One region of the Actinomadura sp. 9N215 genome, then DNA from elsewhere that is predicted to be linked to it. Evidence: predicted binding sites of a transcription regulator. Region 1 holds the regulator's gene; each other region holds the start of a gene.
What was found. The regulator HrcA, encoded in region 1, represses chaperone genes, less so after heat shock. The targets are predictions, from matches to a motif close to TTGGCACTCTCNNNNNGAGAGTGCCAA.
Positions count from the first base shown of each region.

Region 1 (4,869 bases):
CTGGGCGCGTCCCGTCCTCGCCGTGGCGGCCGCCGTGGTGATCGCCGGGCTGGGCGTGACCGCGCCGCAGACCTTCGACTTCATCCAGCAGTCGGTCGGCAACAACGGGCCGGCCGACGGCGGGCAGAACCCCGGCGACGGGGAGCGCACCGGCGCGGGCGGCGACCCGCAGTTCCCCGACCCGTCGTCCCCGGGCGGCGACCCGTCGGGCGACCCGAGCGCCTCGGCGTCGCCCAGCGCCACCACCTCGCAGGGGATATCGGCCTGCCGCATCCCGCGGCCGCCGCAGGGCACCCCCACCGCGTCCGCCTCGCCGGGCGCTGAGACCACGCCCGTGCCGTCGACCACGCCGTGCCCGGGCCAGTCGCCGTCGGAGACGCCGACCACGTCGCCGACGCCGACGACGTCCACCCCGGACCCGGACCCCACCGACGAGCCGACGCCGTCCGTCACGGACGAGTCCGCGCGGACCTCCGGGCAGGACACCGGTTCCGCGGGCGGCTCCTGACGGACGGCGCGTCGGCCCGCCCTCACCGACTCCCCGCCCTCACCGGCGGACTCGCGGTTTCACCAGCGGCCGGTCTTCGCCAGGAGGACGGCGGCCGCCGCCACCCCGGCCGTCGACGTCCGCAGCACGGTCGGCCCGAGCCGGGTGGGACGCCCGCCCGCCCCGGCGAGGCGCTCAAGCTCCTCCTCCGTGATCCCGCCCTCGGGACCCACCACGACCACGATGTCGCCCTCCGCGGGCGGCTCCACGGCGCTGAGGGGCGCGTCGGCGTCCTCGTGCAGCACGAGCGCGAGGGACGCCGCGGCGACCCGTCCGGCCACGTCACCGGTGGACGCCAGCCCGGCGACCTCCGGGAGGCGGCTGCGCCGCGCCTGCTTGCCGGCCTCGCGGGCGGCGCCGCGCCAGCGTCCGAGGGCCTTCTCGCGGCGCTCGGGACGCCACTGCGTGACGCACCGCGCCGCCGACCACGGGACGATCTCGTCCACGCCGGCCTCGGTCATCGTCTCGACGGCCAGCTCGCCCCTGTCGCCCTTCGGGAGCGCCTGGACGACCACGATGCGGGGCGAGGGCGGCGGCTGCCGGCGCCGGGCCAGCACGTCCAGCGTGAGGGACGCGCGGCCCGCGTCGGCTACGACGCATTCGGCGAGGAGGCCCGCGCCGTCGGTGAGGTCGACGCGCTCGCCGGGCCGCAGCCGCCGCACCGTCGCGGCGTGCCGCCCCTCGGGGCCGTCGAGGACGACGCTGCCGCGTTCCAGCGCGTCCGTCGCGGCGAGGAACACCGGCGGGCTCATGCGCGCCCCACCCCCTAGTCACCACGCTCCGAGGTGCCGCGGCGGCCTTCCTCGTAGGCCGCCGCCGCTGCTCTTCAGTGCTGGTTGAAGACGTCCTTGAGGCGGGAGAACATGCCGCGCTGCCCCGGCGCGAACTTGCCCGGCGGACGTTCCTCGCCGCGCAGCGCGGCGAGCTGCCGCAGCAGTTCCTCCTGCTCCTCGTCGAGCCGGTTCGGCGTCTCCACGTTCACGTGGATCATCAGGTCGCCGCGCCCGCTCTCGTTGAGGTGCCGGACGCCCCGGTTGTACAGCGTGATGACCTGCCCGGACTGCGTGCCTGGCTTGATGTCGATGCTCTCGGCGGCGTCCAGGGTCTCGATGGTGACGCTGGTGCCGAGCGCCGCCGCCGTCATCGGGATCTCGACCGTGCAGTGCAGGTCGTCGCCCTCCCGCTCGAAGATCGCGTGCGGCTTCTCCACGATCTCCAGGAACAGGTCGCCCGGCGGGCCGCCGCCCGGGCCGACCTCGCCCTCCCCGGCGAGCTGGATGTGGATGCCGTTCTCCACGCCCGCCGGGATCTTGACCTTGACGGTCCGGCGGGTGCGGACGCGGCCGTCGCCCGAGCACTCGGGGCACGGGTTGCGGATCACCGAGCCGAACCCACCGCACGCCGGGCACGGCCGGGCCGTCATGACCTGGCCGAGGAACGACCGCTGGACCTGCTGCACCTCGCCGCGGCCGTGGCACGTCTCGCACGTGTCCGGGTGGGTGCCGGGCGCGCAGCCCGACCCGTCGCAGCCGGTGCAGGCGACGGCCGTGTCGATGGACAGCTCCCGGGTCGTGCCGAAGGCGGTCTCGTTCAGGTCGAGCTCCACCCGCAGCGTCGCGTTCCGGCCGCGCCGCGCCCGCGACCGGGGGCCGCGCGCCGTCGCCGTCCCGAAGAACGCGTCCATGATGTCGCTGAACGGGAACCCGGCGCCGCCGAAGCCGCCCGCGCCCGCCCCGCCGCCGGGGGCGAACGGGTCCGCGCCCAGGTCGTACATCTCCCGCTTCTTCGGGTCGGAGAGGACCTCGTACGCCTGGGTGATCTCCTTGAACCTGTCCTGGGTCTCCGGATCCGGGTTGACGTCCGGGTGGAGCTCCCGCGCGAGCCGGCGATAGGCCCTCTTGACCTCGTCGGCGCTGGCGTCCCGCCGGACGCCCAGGGTCGCGTAATAGTCGTTGGCCACTTACGACCCCGCCAGGATCTGTCCCACGTAGCGTGCCACTGCCCGTACCGCTCCCATCGTGCTGGGGTAATCCATGCGTGTAGGCCCGAGCACTCCCAGCCGGGCCAGGGTGAGGTCGCCCACGCCGTAGTCGGCGGCGACGACCGAGGTCGACCGGAGCCCCAGATCGGGGTTCTCGGTGCCGATCCGCACCGTAACTTTAGAGGAGTCGCCCGTCTCGCCGAGCAGCCGCATCAGCACCACCTGCTCTTCGAGCGCCACGAGAACCTCCCTCAGGCTCGCCGAGAAGTCCACCGCGGCGAGGTTGGCCGCACCGGCGAAGACGATCTTCTCCTCGTGCTTCTCGACGAGCGTCTCCAGCAGCACCGACAGCACCGCCGCCGCGAGCGGCCGCTCGTCCGGGCCCACCTTGTCGGGCAGGTCCGCGACCGCGGTCGGCACGTCGCCGAGGCCCAGCCCGTCGAGGCACGTGTTGAGCAACGCCCGCAGGTGCCCGATGGATTCCTCCGACACCGAGCCGCCGGACTCGATGACCCGCTGCTCCACCCGTCCGGTGTTGGTGATCAGGACGAGCAGCAGCCGTCCCTCGGCGACCGGGACCAGCTCCACGTGCCGCACCGACGAGCGCGTCAGCGACGGGTACTGCACGACGGCGACCTGCCGGGTGAGCTGCGCGAGCAGCCGCACCGTCCGGCCGACGACGTCGTCGAGGTCGTACGCGCCGGACAGGAACGTCTCGATCGCGCGGCGCTCCGCGATCGACAGCGGCTTGATCGTGGACAGCCGGTCGACGAACAGCCGGTAGCCCTTGTCGGTGGGGACGCGTCCGGCGCTGGTGTGCGGCTGGGTGATGTACCCCTGCTCCTCCAGCACCGCCATGTCGTTGCGGATGGTGGCCGGGGACACGCCGAGGTTGTGCCGGTCCGCCAGGGCCTTCGAGCCCACCGGCTCGTTGGTGGAGACGAAGTCCTCCACGATGGCGCGCAGGACCGCGAGCTTCCGGTCGTCCAGCACCTGGTCACCTCCTTCGTCCCGCCGGGCCCGTGCCGCCGGCGCCCCCACGCCGCTGGCACTCCTTACTCCCGAGTGCCAAGTGTACGGCCCGGAGACCCCACTCTGGAGTGCCCGCGGGTGCTCGCCGCACGGCTGCGCGATCCTATCCGTTCCGGACACGGCCTCCCATTCCCGTAGGACGCGCCCGCCCCGGAAACGGAGGACCCCGGCGATCGCCGGACGCGCCACGCCGAGGGACGAGGGACGACGCCGGGTGGACGCCTCGCCGGGTTAATGTGCGGACCCGTGCGGAGTAAGAAATACGGAAACGACGTGCTGGCCGGCGACTGGCGCAGGCCCCGGAAGGGCCAGATCCCGGAGGTCCCGGCCGAACCGGGGCTGGTCGCCGAGGACCCCGACAGTGGCTTCTGCGGCGCCGTCGTCGGCTGCGACAAGTTCGGCGTCACCCTGGAGGACCGGTTCGGCAAGCGGCGGGTGTTCCCGCTGACCAAGTCCGGTTTCCTCATCGACGGCAAGCCCGTCACGCTCGTCCGGCCCAGCGCGGCGCCCAGCGGGCCGATGCGGTCCGCGTCCGGCTCCGTGGCCGTCCAAGGGCTGCGGGCTCAGGTGGCCAAGGAGAGCCGCATCTACGTGGAGGGCGTCCACGACGCCGAGCTGGTCGAGAAGATCTGGGGCCACGACCTGCGGGTCGAGGGCGTCGTCGTGGAGTACCTCGAAGGCGTGGACGACCTGCCCGCCATCGTCGAGGAGTTCGGCCCGGACGACGACCGCCGCCTCGGCGTCCTCGTCGACCATCTCGTGCCCGGCTCCAAGGAGTCCCGGATCGCGGCGCGGATCTCGTCGCCGCACGTCCTGGTCACCGGGCATCCGTTCATCGACATCTGGGAGGCCGTCAAGCCCGCGTCGGTCGGCATCCGCGCCTGGCCGCGCGTCCCGCGCGGCATCCCGTGGAAGGAAGGCGTGGTCGCCGAGCTCGGCTGGGACGACGACACGGGCGCGGCGTGGAAACGCATCCTGGGGTCGGTCAACACCTACACGGACCTGGAGCCTGCGCTCCTAGGCCGCGTGGAAGAACTCATAGATTTCGTGACGTGTTAGCCCAGGGGGGCGACCCCCTGGAACCCCCGTCAGCGGGCGGTGAACCGTTTCCCGAGCCGCTGGCGCGTCTCGGGAAACGGTCCTCCGCCCGTCGGGTCGTGCGACCTCCGGCGCTGGGCGCCTCCGGCCGCACGACCCGTGGCCCCGGCTGGGGTTTGGTCCAAGTCCTGTCCTGAGGATTGGTCCAAGTCCGGTTCTGGAGTTGGTCCAAGTCCGGTTCTGGGGTTGGTCCAGGTCCGGTTCTGGGGTT
Region 1 is NZ_JBIRBA010000008.1:60,272-65,140, reverse strand. It holds gene ACH34T_RS15535 (hypothetical protein) at 1-508, shown strand, start outside; gene ACH34T_RS15530 (16S rRNA (uracil(1498)-N(3))-methyltransferase) at 568-1,299, opposite strand; gene dnaJ (molecular chaperone DnaJ) at 1,374-2,507, opposite strand; gene hrcA (heat-inducible transcriptional repressor HrcA) at 2,508-3,521, opposite strand; gene ACH34T_RS15515 (DUF3097 domain-containing protein) at 3,807-4,619, shown strand.

Region 2 (4,869 bases), on a different contig from region 1:
ATCGCGCACCGCCTCCGCGACGACGCCCGCGACCGCCTCCACCGAACCCCACCCTGTGCCCGTCCTGCTGACAGATGATCGGACGCTGTCGCCAGCACTCCGCCGATGAGCCCGCACCAACAACGCCCGCACAACACCCCGCACCACAACCGAACACAACGTCGACCCGCCGGGTCAGCCCGGTGACGGTTCCGGCAACGACGATGCCCGCCACTTGCACTCGGCAGGGGGAGAGCGACCAAGGCGACCCCGCCTCGCCCTCCGACCTGCGAACGGGCGACTGATCGTGGCGAGGCGATGGTCAGGGGTTCCCCGCGATGATGCGAGCGAGTCCCACGATGACCAGGAGTGGTCCTAGAACGGCGAAGGCTGTCGCGACGATTCGCATGGTCGTGCGGGGCTCCGGTGATCCCCATTTCCATGGGGGCAGCTTCTTCAGGCTGGCCGGAACGGCGGGCTGGCCTCGGGCCCAGCGATCCAGGAATCCGCGGTAGTTGGTCGCGAGCGGGATGCCGATCGCGGAGAACACGAGACCAAAAAGAAGCGTCTGCCAGCCACCCGCGGTAGGACGGGACGGACTTGTCTCGGCCATGAGTGCGATCACTGACATTCCCGCCTCCGTCTGCTCGCGGCGATCATCTCTCGACGGTGGAGCAGCCGACAAGGGCCCGACCGTTGCCGGGGACTGTAGACGCGTGAAGTCCGGCGGCCCCCGTGACCTTTCTGGCCCTGCCGCGCCGGTGGGCCAACATAGAACGCATGGACACTCCCAAGCTCACTTCTAAGGATGTCGGCTTCCTACTTGATGACCTGTGCGTTCGTCTCGGGTTTTGTCTGGACCCGACGGACCAGGCCGCGCTTCGCGCTTCACCACCGACGAACGTGGACTCGTTCGCAGAGGCGGTCTTTCGAGCCGAGGGCTTGGACGCATCCAACTATCGCCACCTGTGGCGACAAGTTCGGGAGATGGTGGCGCAGGCTTTCAAGAAGGGCAGCAATCCCAGTTACTGAGAACGGCGCCGCGACCCGTGGCGACCGGTCGGAGCGGACCGGCGGACATGGCGCGATGCCCGGCCCGGGCACCGCCGCCCCGTAATCCAAAAACAGCCCAATTCGGCAAGCATGTCATCCGTCCCGTGGCCGATCTGGAAGACCCGGCGGTGTTGCGCAATACCCCCGACGGCATGGCGGTCAACTTGGACGGAAAACCGGCGGCGGCCAAGTCGATCATGCGACGACACTCGGTGTTCCGCTGGCTCGGACCGCGGCCGAAGACGGCCGGTTGTTCCGCAGTCAGCGCGGCAATCGCCGCGCGCCGGTCAGCTACGAGTCGGTCTGGCGGCGAGCTGGCGAACACGTCCTGACCGCCGCGCAGTTCGCCGCGCCCCTCGCCAAACGGCTGTACGACCTGCGCCACGCATGCCTGTCGCTCTGGCTGAACGGCGGTGTGCCGGCCGCCAACGTGGCGGCTCGCGCTGGGCACTCGGTGGCCATGCTGCGGAGCACCTATGCTCACTGCATCGACGGCGACGACGAGATCATGAACCAGCGCATTAATGCAGCTGTACCGCGAATACCGGCGGACGGCCGCACACAGTGGATCACTGCGGCACCCCCCTGACACGCCCAAACGAGGCACCGACGCAGGTGGGAACGGGTCGGGGCAGGCTGGTGACGGTTCCGTGGACGACGATGCGCGGCGCTTGCACTCGGCAGGGTAGAGTGCTAAACAAACGGTTGGCACTCTGCTGTGGAGAGTGACAACTTCACAGTCTGGGTCGGGGCGATGAGGCCTCAGTTCGGCGGCGGAATGGCAGTCGTCGGCGGGGGCCGTCCGTCGCGGGCGTCGGCTCGATCCGTCTAAGCCACCTTGTTCCGGGAGGACTGGAGCCTATGGCTGCAAAGATGATCGCGTTCGACGAGGAGGCCCGCCGCGGTCTTGAGCGCGGCATGAACCAGCTCGCCGACGCCGTCAAGGTGACCCTTGGTCCCAAGGGTCGCAACGTCGTGCTGGAGAAGAAGTGGGGCGCCCCCACGATCACGAACGACGGTGTGTCGATCGCCAAGGAGATCGAGCTCGAGGACCCGTGGGAGAAGATCGGCGCGGAGCTCGTCAAGGAGGTCGCCAAGAAGACCGACGACGTCGCGGGTGACGGCACCACCACCGCCACCGTCCTGGCCCAGGCGCTGGTGCGCGAGGGCCTGCGGAACGTGGCGGCCGGCGCGAACCCGATGTCCCTGAAGCGGGGCATCGAGTCCGCGGTGGAGCGGGTCAGCGAGGAGCTGTCCAAGCTCGCCAAGGACGTGGAGACCAAGGAGCAGATCGCCTCCACGGCCTCCATCTCCGCCGGCGACCCGCAGATCGGCGAGATGATCGCCGAGGCGATGGACAAGGTCGGCAAGGAAGGCGTCATCACGGTCGAGGAGAGCCAGACCTTCGGTCTGGAGCTCGAGCTCACCGAGGGGATGCGCTTCGACAAGGGCTACATCTCGCACTACTTCGTGACCGACCCCGAGCGGATGGAGGCGGTTCTCGAAGACCCGTACATCCTGATCGTTCAGGGCAAGGTGTCGGCCAACAAGGACCTGCTGCCCGTCCTCGAGGGCGTCATGCAGTCCGGCAAGCCGCTGCTGATCATCGCGGAGGACGTCGAGGGCGAGGCCCTGGCCACGCTGGTCGTCAACAAGATCCGCGGGATCTTCAAGTCCGTGGCCGTGAAGGCCCCGGGCTTCGGCGACCGCCGCAAGGCCATGCTGGGCGACATCGCCACGCTCACCGGCGGCCAGGTCATCAGCGAGGACGTCGGCCTCAAGCTGGAGAACACCTCGGTCGACATGCTCGGCCGGGCGCGCAAGATCGTCATCGCCAAGGACGAGACCACCATCGTGGACGGCGCCGGTGACGCCAACGAGATCGCGGGCCGGGTCAACCAGATCCGCACCGAGATCGACAACACCGACTCCGACTACGACCGCGAGAAGCTCCAGGAGCGCCTGGCGAAGCTCGCGGGCGGTGTCGCGGTCATCAAGGCCGGCGCCGCGACCGAGGTGGAGCTCAAGGAGCGCAAGCACCGCATCGAGGACGCCGTCCGCAACGCGAAGGCCGCGGTTGAGGAGGGCATCGTCCCCGGCGGCGGCGTCGCGCTGCTGCAGGCCGGTATCAAGGCGTTCGACAAGCTGGAGCTCTCGGGCGACGAGGCCACCGGCGCGAACATCGTCAAGCGCGCTCTTGAAGAGCCGCTGAAGCAGATCGCCGTCAACGCCGGCCTCGAGGGCGGCGTCGTGGTGGAGCGGGTCCGCAACCTGACCCCGGGTGAGGGCCTCAACGCCGCGACCGGCGAGTACACCAACATGTTCGACGCGGGCATCCTCGACCCGGCCAAGGTGACCCGGTCCGCGCTGCAGAACGCGTCGTCGATCGCCGCGCTGTTCCTGACCACCGAGGCGGTCATCGCCGAGAAGCCCGAGAAGAACCCGGCCCCGGCGGGCGGCATGCCCGACGCCGGCGGCATGGACTTCTGATCCGACCCGATCAGGTCCTCGCGTCCGACTCGGCGCGCATGTGCGAAGGGACGGCCCTCCACGGGCCGTCCCTTCGTCCGTTCGTTCGTCCTTTTGCGCGTCCGTGGGCGAACCCGCCTTCCCGCTCGCACGTCAGACAAGATGATCAGGGTGTACGGCCGGCCGCGGCACCGCCCGCCCCGTCCCGCAGCCCGGACGTCCAAGCCGCCGGACAGCGTAAAGAGGACCTGTGAGCGATCTCTTCAGTTCTCCCGTGCTCAGGATCGAGCAGCCGCGCCGCGTCCCCTCCGCAAAGTCCCAGTACAAGGTGTTCGACGCGGGCGGCACCTTGCTGGCCAAAGCGGAGGAGCGCTTCGTGTCGCTCAAGCGCCAGGCGTGGCGAGCCGTGCTGTTCGACGGCAGTGACCAGCGGACCGTCCTGGTGGAGAACACCCAGGGCACACCGGTTCTGGTGATCGAACGACCGAAGACCACCCGCGCGACATGGGTCAGCACACCGGACGGCGCCCTGCACGGTTCGATCCGGCAGGACGGCTACCAATGGCGATACGTACTGCTCGACGCATCGGAACAGCCTGTCGGACGGCTGGAAGGCAACAAGACCGCCAGGAAGTTCAAGGTGCTCGACAACGCCGGCGCCCACGTCGCGCAGGTGGACAAGAAATGGAAGGGCGCCGCGACCGAACTGCTGACCACCGCGGACCGCTATGCGGTGACGTTCTTCAGCACGGTGCCCGACCCGCTGCGAATCCTCGTCGTGGCGGCGCCGATCGGCCTCGACCTGATGTTGTACGAGGGAAAGGACGTACCGAACTTCCTGGACGGCCTGTCACCTTGATGCCCGGATGCCCGGATGCAGGCTCCCGGCGGACACAAGTCCGTTTCCCGGACGTCATGGTCGACGTCGCCTGCGCAGGTCAGCCCGGCGACCAGCGCCCGGCGCGGCGGTCGGCGGGGCGGTCGGCTCCCGGAAGGTGCTTCCGCTGAGGGGCCGGGCTTGGCAGGATCGCCGCTTGGGCGGCGCGGCGCACCGCAGGGTGCCGACGCGCCGGGACGGTGAACAGCGAGGCCGCGAGCGCGGCCGTTGAGGCAGGAGAACACGTGAACGAAGTGTTCAGCTCCCCGGTGCTCAAGGTCGAACAGCCCCGGCGGGGCCCGTTCGCCAAATCGCGGTACAAGGTGCTCGACGGGGACGGCGTCGTCCTCGCCATCGCGGCGCCCACGGACGACCAGGGCCGCGCCGACATGCGTGGCGTGCTCGGCGGCAAATCGAACCTGGACGCCCGGGCCGTGATCCTGACGACGCCCGGCGGAGACCCCATCCTGATCGTCGACAAACAGCGCGGA
Region 2 is NZ_JBIRBA010000007.1:1,593-6,461, reverse strand. It holds gene ACH34T_RS13675 (hypothetical protein) at 1-42, opposite strand, end outside; gene ACH34T_RS13670 (hypothetical protein) at 760-1,011, shown strand; gene ACH34T_RS13665 (hypothetical protein) at 1,283-1,621, shown strand; gene groL (chaperonin GroEL) at 1,894-3,522, shown strand; gene ACH34T_RS13655 (phospholipid scramblase-related protein) at 3,830-4,360, shown strand; gene ACH34T_RS13650 (phospholipid scramblase-related protein) at 4,624-4,869, shown strand, end outside.
Region 2: groL (chaperonin GroEL) is a predicted target of HrcA. The motif match lies at 1,738-1,764, and genes of this name have one in related genera.

Region 3 (4,869 bases), on a different contig from region 1:
GTGGTGATGAGCGGTGCGGGCGGACGTGGGAGACGCCGTCCCGGGGCGGTGTTCTGTCCGTACATCTCGGTCGACATCGGTAGTTGGCGGACCGCGGAGGCCCGCGGCCTAGCCGACACGCGGCCGCGGATCGTCATGCCGTCCGGCGGGCGTCCGGCCATTTCCATGGCGCATTCGGGAGCGCCGAAGTCCCGGTCGCTGAACCTGACTTGGTGTTTTCCGGCCGTCAGATCCGAGGGCGCCGATTTCCGCGTCGTGTTACGGCCTTGCCGCGCGCCCGCAATCTCTGGTGAACGCGATGCCGGAAAGCGCCGATGATTTGCCCGGACGTGGCGCGTCGCCCGGCCCCCCTTGGCGCGGCCGGTCCGCGGGAAGATCTTTGGACTCGATCACCGCCGCCCGCGGCTCCGGGCGGGTCCGCGCTAGCGGACGGGTTGGGTCAGGAGGGCGACCGGGTCTCGTCCCACGCGCGTCAGCACCAGCGTCAGCTCCGCCGCCGTGCCGCGCGACGTGCTGCGCGACGGGCGACGGCCGCCGAAGCCCAGGTCGCGGCGCAGCCGGTCGACGTCGACCGCCGAGCCGCGCTTCTTCACGGTGAGCACGCCGACGCCGCGGCGGCGCAATTCCGCGCGCAGCCGCTTGACCGAGAACTGCAGCACGTCCTCGATCTCGTACGCGGACGCGAACGGTGTCGGACGCAGCTCGTCGGACGTGACGTACGCGATGTGCGGGTCCGCGAGCCCGCCGCCGACCAACTCCGCGACCTCACCGACCAGATGGGCGCGGATCACGGCGCCGTCAGGCTCGTACAGATAGCGGCCCCATGCGCGCACGTCCGGATCGTCCAAGCCTTGCGGAGTCAGCGTCCACACGTCCGGGTCGGTGTCGGACGAGAGCAGAGTGGCTCGCCGACCTACGTCCCCGGCGAGTTCACCAAGCCACAGGGCCGCTTCCTTGACGTCCCCACCCACGGAGACCCACTCTGCTTCCGCCCCGTCCGGGACGGCCTCATGCGGAATGCCCGGCGCGACCTTCACGCAAGCAGCCGGTACCTGGCCGCCCTTTTCCAGGACGACATCCAGCGGCGGCTCATAAGAGCGGGGATCGAAGACCCTGCCTCGCGCTGTGCGCCGTCCAGGATCGGCGAAGACGGCACCGAACCCGCAAGGGTCTTCCTTGGTCGCATCGCCCACACGCACAGAGGCGAGACCGTCCAGCCCTAGGGAGGCCAAGTTCGCCCGCGCCACTTCAGCCGTCAACGGGTCGAGTTCCACACCGTCCCCGGCGAGGCCCGCGCGCGCTCGGGCGATGAGGTCGGCCCCTATCCCGCAGCCCAGTTCCAGCACACGCGCGCCGGGCAGCCGGTCGGCGAACCGGCGTGCGCGGTGCGATGCCACACTCCCGCGGGTCGACTGTTCGAGGCCCGCTTGGGTGAAGTACATGCGGACGGCGTCGTCGCCGAACTTCGCCCGCGCCCGCTCGCGCAACCGCACCTGCGTGAGCGCCGCGGCCACGAGCGCGGGATCGTGCCGTCCGCGAAGCCGGGACGCCGTGGCGAGCAGACCGTCCTCGCTCACGTCCAATCCGGCCGCCTCGCTGAGGAGCGCCTGGCCGGACGGGCCGAGCAGGGCCCGGAACGACGCGATGTCCATGGGTGGAAGTTAGCGGCCCGATGTGGGGAAGTTAGCCTGCGGTGAACGCGGGCGGACGCCTGCCGGGCGTGTCCGTGTCCGTGTTGACTGCTTACCGGGCACGGCATAGTCTCCATGACTGGCACTCTCCGAGGGAGAGTGCCAGCAGCGACGAAGGTCGGTCTGGCACCCGCGACGACAGGCCGGTCCAGGGTCGCCTCTTCTGTCACATGTGCTGGCCGGCCGGTCATGGCCGGCCGAGGACCAATCGAAGGGGAGGTCAGATCGTGACGACCGCCACCAAGGTTGTTCTCAAGCCGCTTGAGGACCGTATCGTCGTCCAGCCGCTTGAGGCCGAGACCACCACCGCGTCGGGCCTGGTGATCCCGGACACCGCCAAGGAGAAGCCCCAGGAGGGCACCGTCCTTGCCGTCGGTCCGGGCCGCGTCGACGACAAGGGCGAGCGCGTCCCCGTCGACGTCAAGGTCGGCGAGGTCGTGCTCTACAGCAAGTACGGCGGCACCGAGGTCAAGTACAACAACGAGGACTACCTCGTTCTCTCGGCCCGCGACGTGCTCGCGGTCATCGAGAAGTAATCACCGAGAACGTGATGCACCCGCCCCGGTCGGCGCCGCCTTCGGCGGGCCGGTCGGGGCGGATCGCGTGAAGAGGAGTATCCGCATGGCGAAGATCCTGGAGTTCGAGGAGGACGCTCGCCGGGCTCTTGAGCGCGGCGTCAACGCTCTCGCGGACGCCGTCAAGGTGACGATCGGCCCGCGCGGCCGCAACGTCGTCATCGACAAGAAGTTCGGCGCGCCGACGATCACCAACGACGGCGTCACCATCGCCCGCGAGGTGGAGCTGGAGGACCCCTACGAGAACCTCGGGGCCCAGCTCGCCAAGGAAGTGGCGACCAAGACCAACGACATCGCGGGCGACGGCACCACCACGGCGACCGTCCTCGCGCAGGCGATGGTCCGCGAGGGCACCCGCAATGTGGCGGCCGGCGCGTCGCCGCTCTCGCTCAAGCGCGGCATCGACGCGGCCGCCCAGTACGTGTCCGACCAGCTCCTCAAGACGGCCCGCGAGGTCGAGGAGAAGAGCGAGATCGCGCACGTCGCGACCATCTCCGCGCAGGACCCGCAGATCGGCGAGCTGATCGCGGAGGCGTTCGAGAAGGTCGGCAAGGACGGCGTCATCACCGTCGAGGAGGCCCACACGATGGGCCTGGAACTGGAGTTCACCGAGGGCCTCCAGTTCGACAAGGGCTACCTGTCGCCGCACATGGTGACCGACCCCGAGCGCATGGAGGCCGTCCTGGAGGACGCCTACGTGCTCATCGTGGACGGCAAGATCTCCAACGTGCAGGAGTTCCTGCCGCTGGCCGAGAAGGTCGCCCAGACGAAGAAGCCGCTGCTCGTGGTGGCCGAGGACGTCGAGGGCGAGGCCCTGGCCCTGCTCGTCGCCAACAAGATCCGCGGGACGTTCACGTCCGTCGGGGTGAAGGCGCCGGGCTTCGGCGACCGCCGCAAGGCGATGCTGGGCGACATGGCCACCCTCACCGGCGGCCAGGTCGTCAGCGAGGCCATCGGCCTCAAGCTCGACTCCATCGGCCTGGAGGACCTCGGCCGCGCCCGCCGCATCACCGTCACCAAGGACGCCACCACCATCGTCGACGGTGAGGGCTCCGCGGACGACATCACCGCCCGGATCAACCAGATCAAGGTCGAGATCGAGAACTCCGACTCCGACTGGGACCGGGAGAAGCTGCAGGAGCGCCTCGCCAAGCTGGCCGGGGGCGTCTGCGTGCTGCGGGTCGGCGCCGCCACCGAGGTGGAGCTGAAGGAGAAGAAGCACCGCCTCGAGGACGCCATCTCGGCGACCCGCGCGGCGATCGAGGAGGGCATCGTGGCCGGCGGCGGCGCCGCGCTGGTGCACGTCGCGAAGGACGGCTTCGACACCCTCGGCCTGTCCGGCGACGAGGCGACCGGCGCCGAGGCCGTCCGCCGCGCGCTGGACGAGCCGCTGCGCTGGATCTCCGAGAACGCCGGCCAGGAGGGCTACGTCGTCGTCTCCAAGGTGCGCGCGCTGCAGCCGGGCCACGGCTACAACGCCGCGACGGACGAGTACGGCGACCTGGTCGCGCAGGGCGTCATCGACCCGGTGAAGGTCACCCGTTCGGCGGTCACCAATGCCGCCTCGATCGCGGGCATGCTGCTCACGACCGAGGCGCTCGTGGTCGACAAGCCGGAGGAGGCCGAGGAGGCCGCCGGCGGCCACGGCCACGGTCACGGGCACGGTCACTGAGACCGCGTTCGCCGGACGGGCGTGCGGCTCGTTCCGTCCGGAGATCATCGGCAGACCCCCGTCCGTCCGGACGGGGGTCTCGCCGTTTGGTGGCCGATGTCTTGTATGTCGCTCGATGAGCTGTTTTCAGCTATCTGTCCGTTGAGAGTTGGGCAAAAATCAAGGACCGAACGCAGTGGCGCGCCCACTCTGCGTAGTATCCCCAGGGTTGCTCCAGCACTGTGACCATTCCGTTGTAGACGACGGTGGAGACACGCCCGGGCGCGCTGGGCATCATGCTTGACGTGACCGAGGGATGCTACGCCGGGACCATGACCGCGAGCGCCGCCGAACCCTCGGGAGGGCCCGCCCCTCCGATGTCCCACGACACCGGCCGTGGGACAAGGGTTCTGCGCGCGGCGAAAGCGGCCGACGGTGATCTCAAAGAGCTGACCAGCCTCGCCGTCCAGGGCGACCCCGTGGCCATCGAGGTCCTGATCGCCGAGGTGCGCCCGATGATCGTCCGGTACTGCCGGGCCCGTCTCGGACGCGTCTCAGGCCAGTACCACATCGCGGACGACGTCGCCCAGGAGGTCTGCATCGCCGTCCTGTCGGCCCTGCCCCGCTACCGGGACATGGGCCGCCCCTTCGCGTCCTTCGTCTTCGGCATCGCCTCGCACAAGATCGCCGACGCGCTGCGCAGCGCCGTCCGTGCGGCCGTGCCGACCGAGGACCTGCCGGACGGTCCCGACGACCGTCCGGGGCCCGAGGAGACGGTGGTGCGCTACATCGAGGCGCAGCGCGCCCGCGACCTGCTGACACGCCTTCCCGACCACCAGCGCGAGCTGGTGCTGCTGCGGGTGGTGGCGGGCCTTTCCGCCGAGGAGACCGGTAATGTACTGGGCATGTCCGCGGGGGCGGTACGGGTCGCGCAGCACCGGGCTCTGGCCCG
Region 3 is NZ_JBIRBA010000056.1:3,688-8,556, reverse strand. It holds gene ACH34T_RS44015 (SAM-dependent methyltransferase) at 423-1,652, opposite strand; gene groES (co-chaperone GroES) at 1,916-2,227, shown strand; gene groL (chaperonin GroEL) at 2,313-3,938, shown strand; gene ACH34T_RS44000 (sigma-70 family RNA polymerase sigma factor) at 4,295-4,869, shown strand, end outside.
Region 3: groES (co-chaperone GroES) is a predicted target of HrcA. The motif match lies at 1,771-1,797, and genes of this name have one in related genera.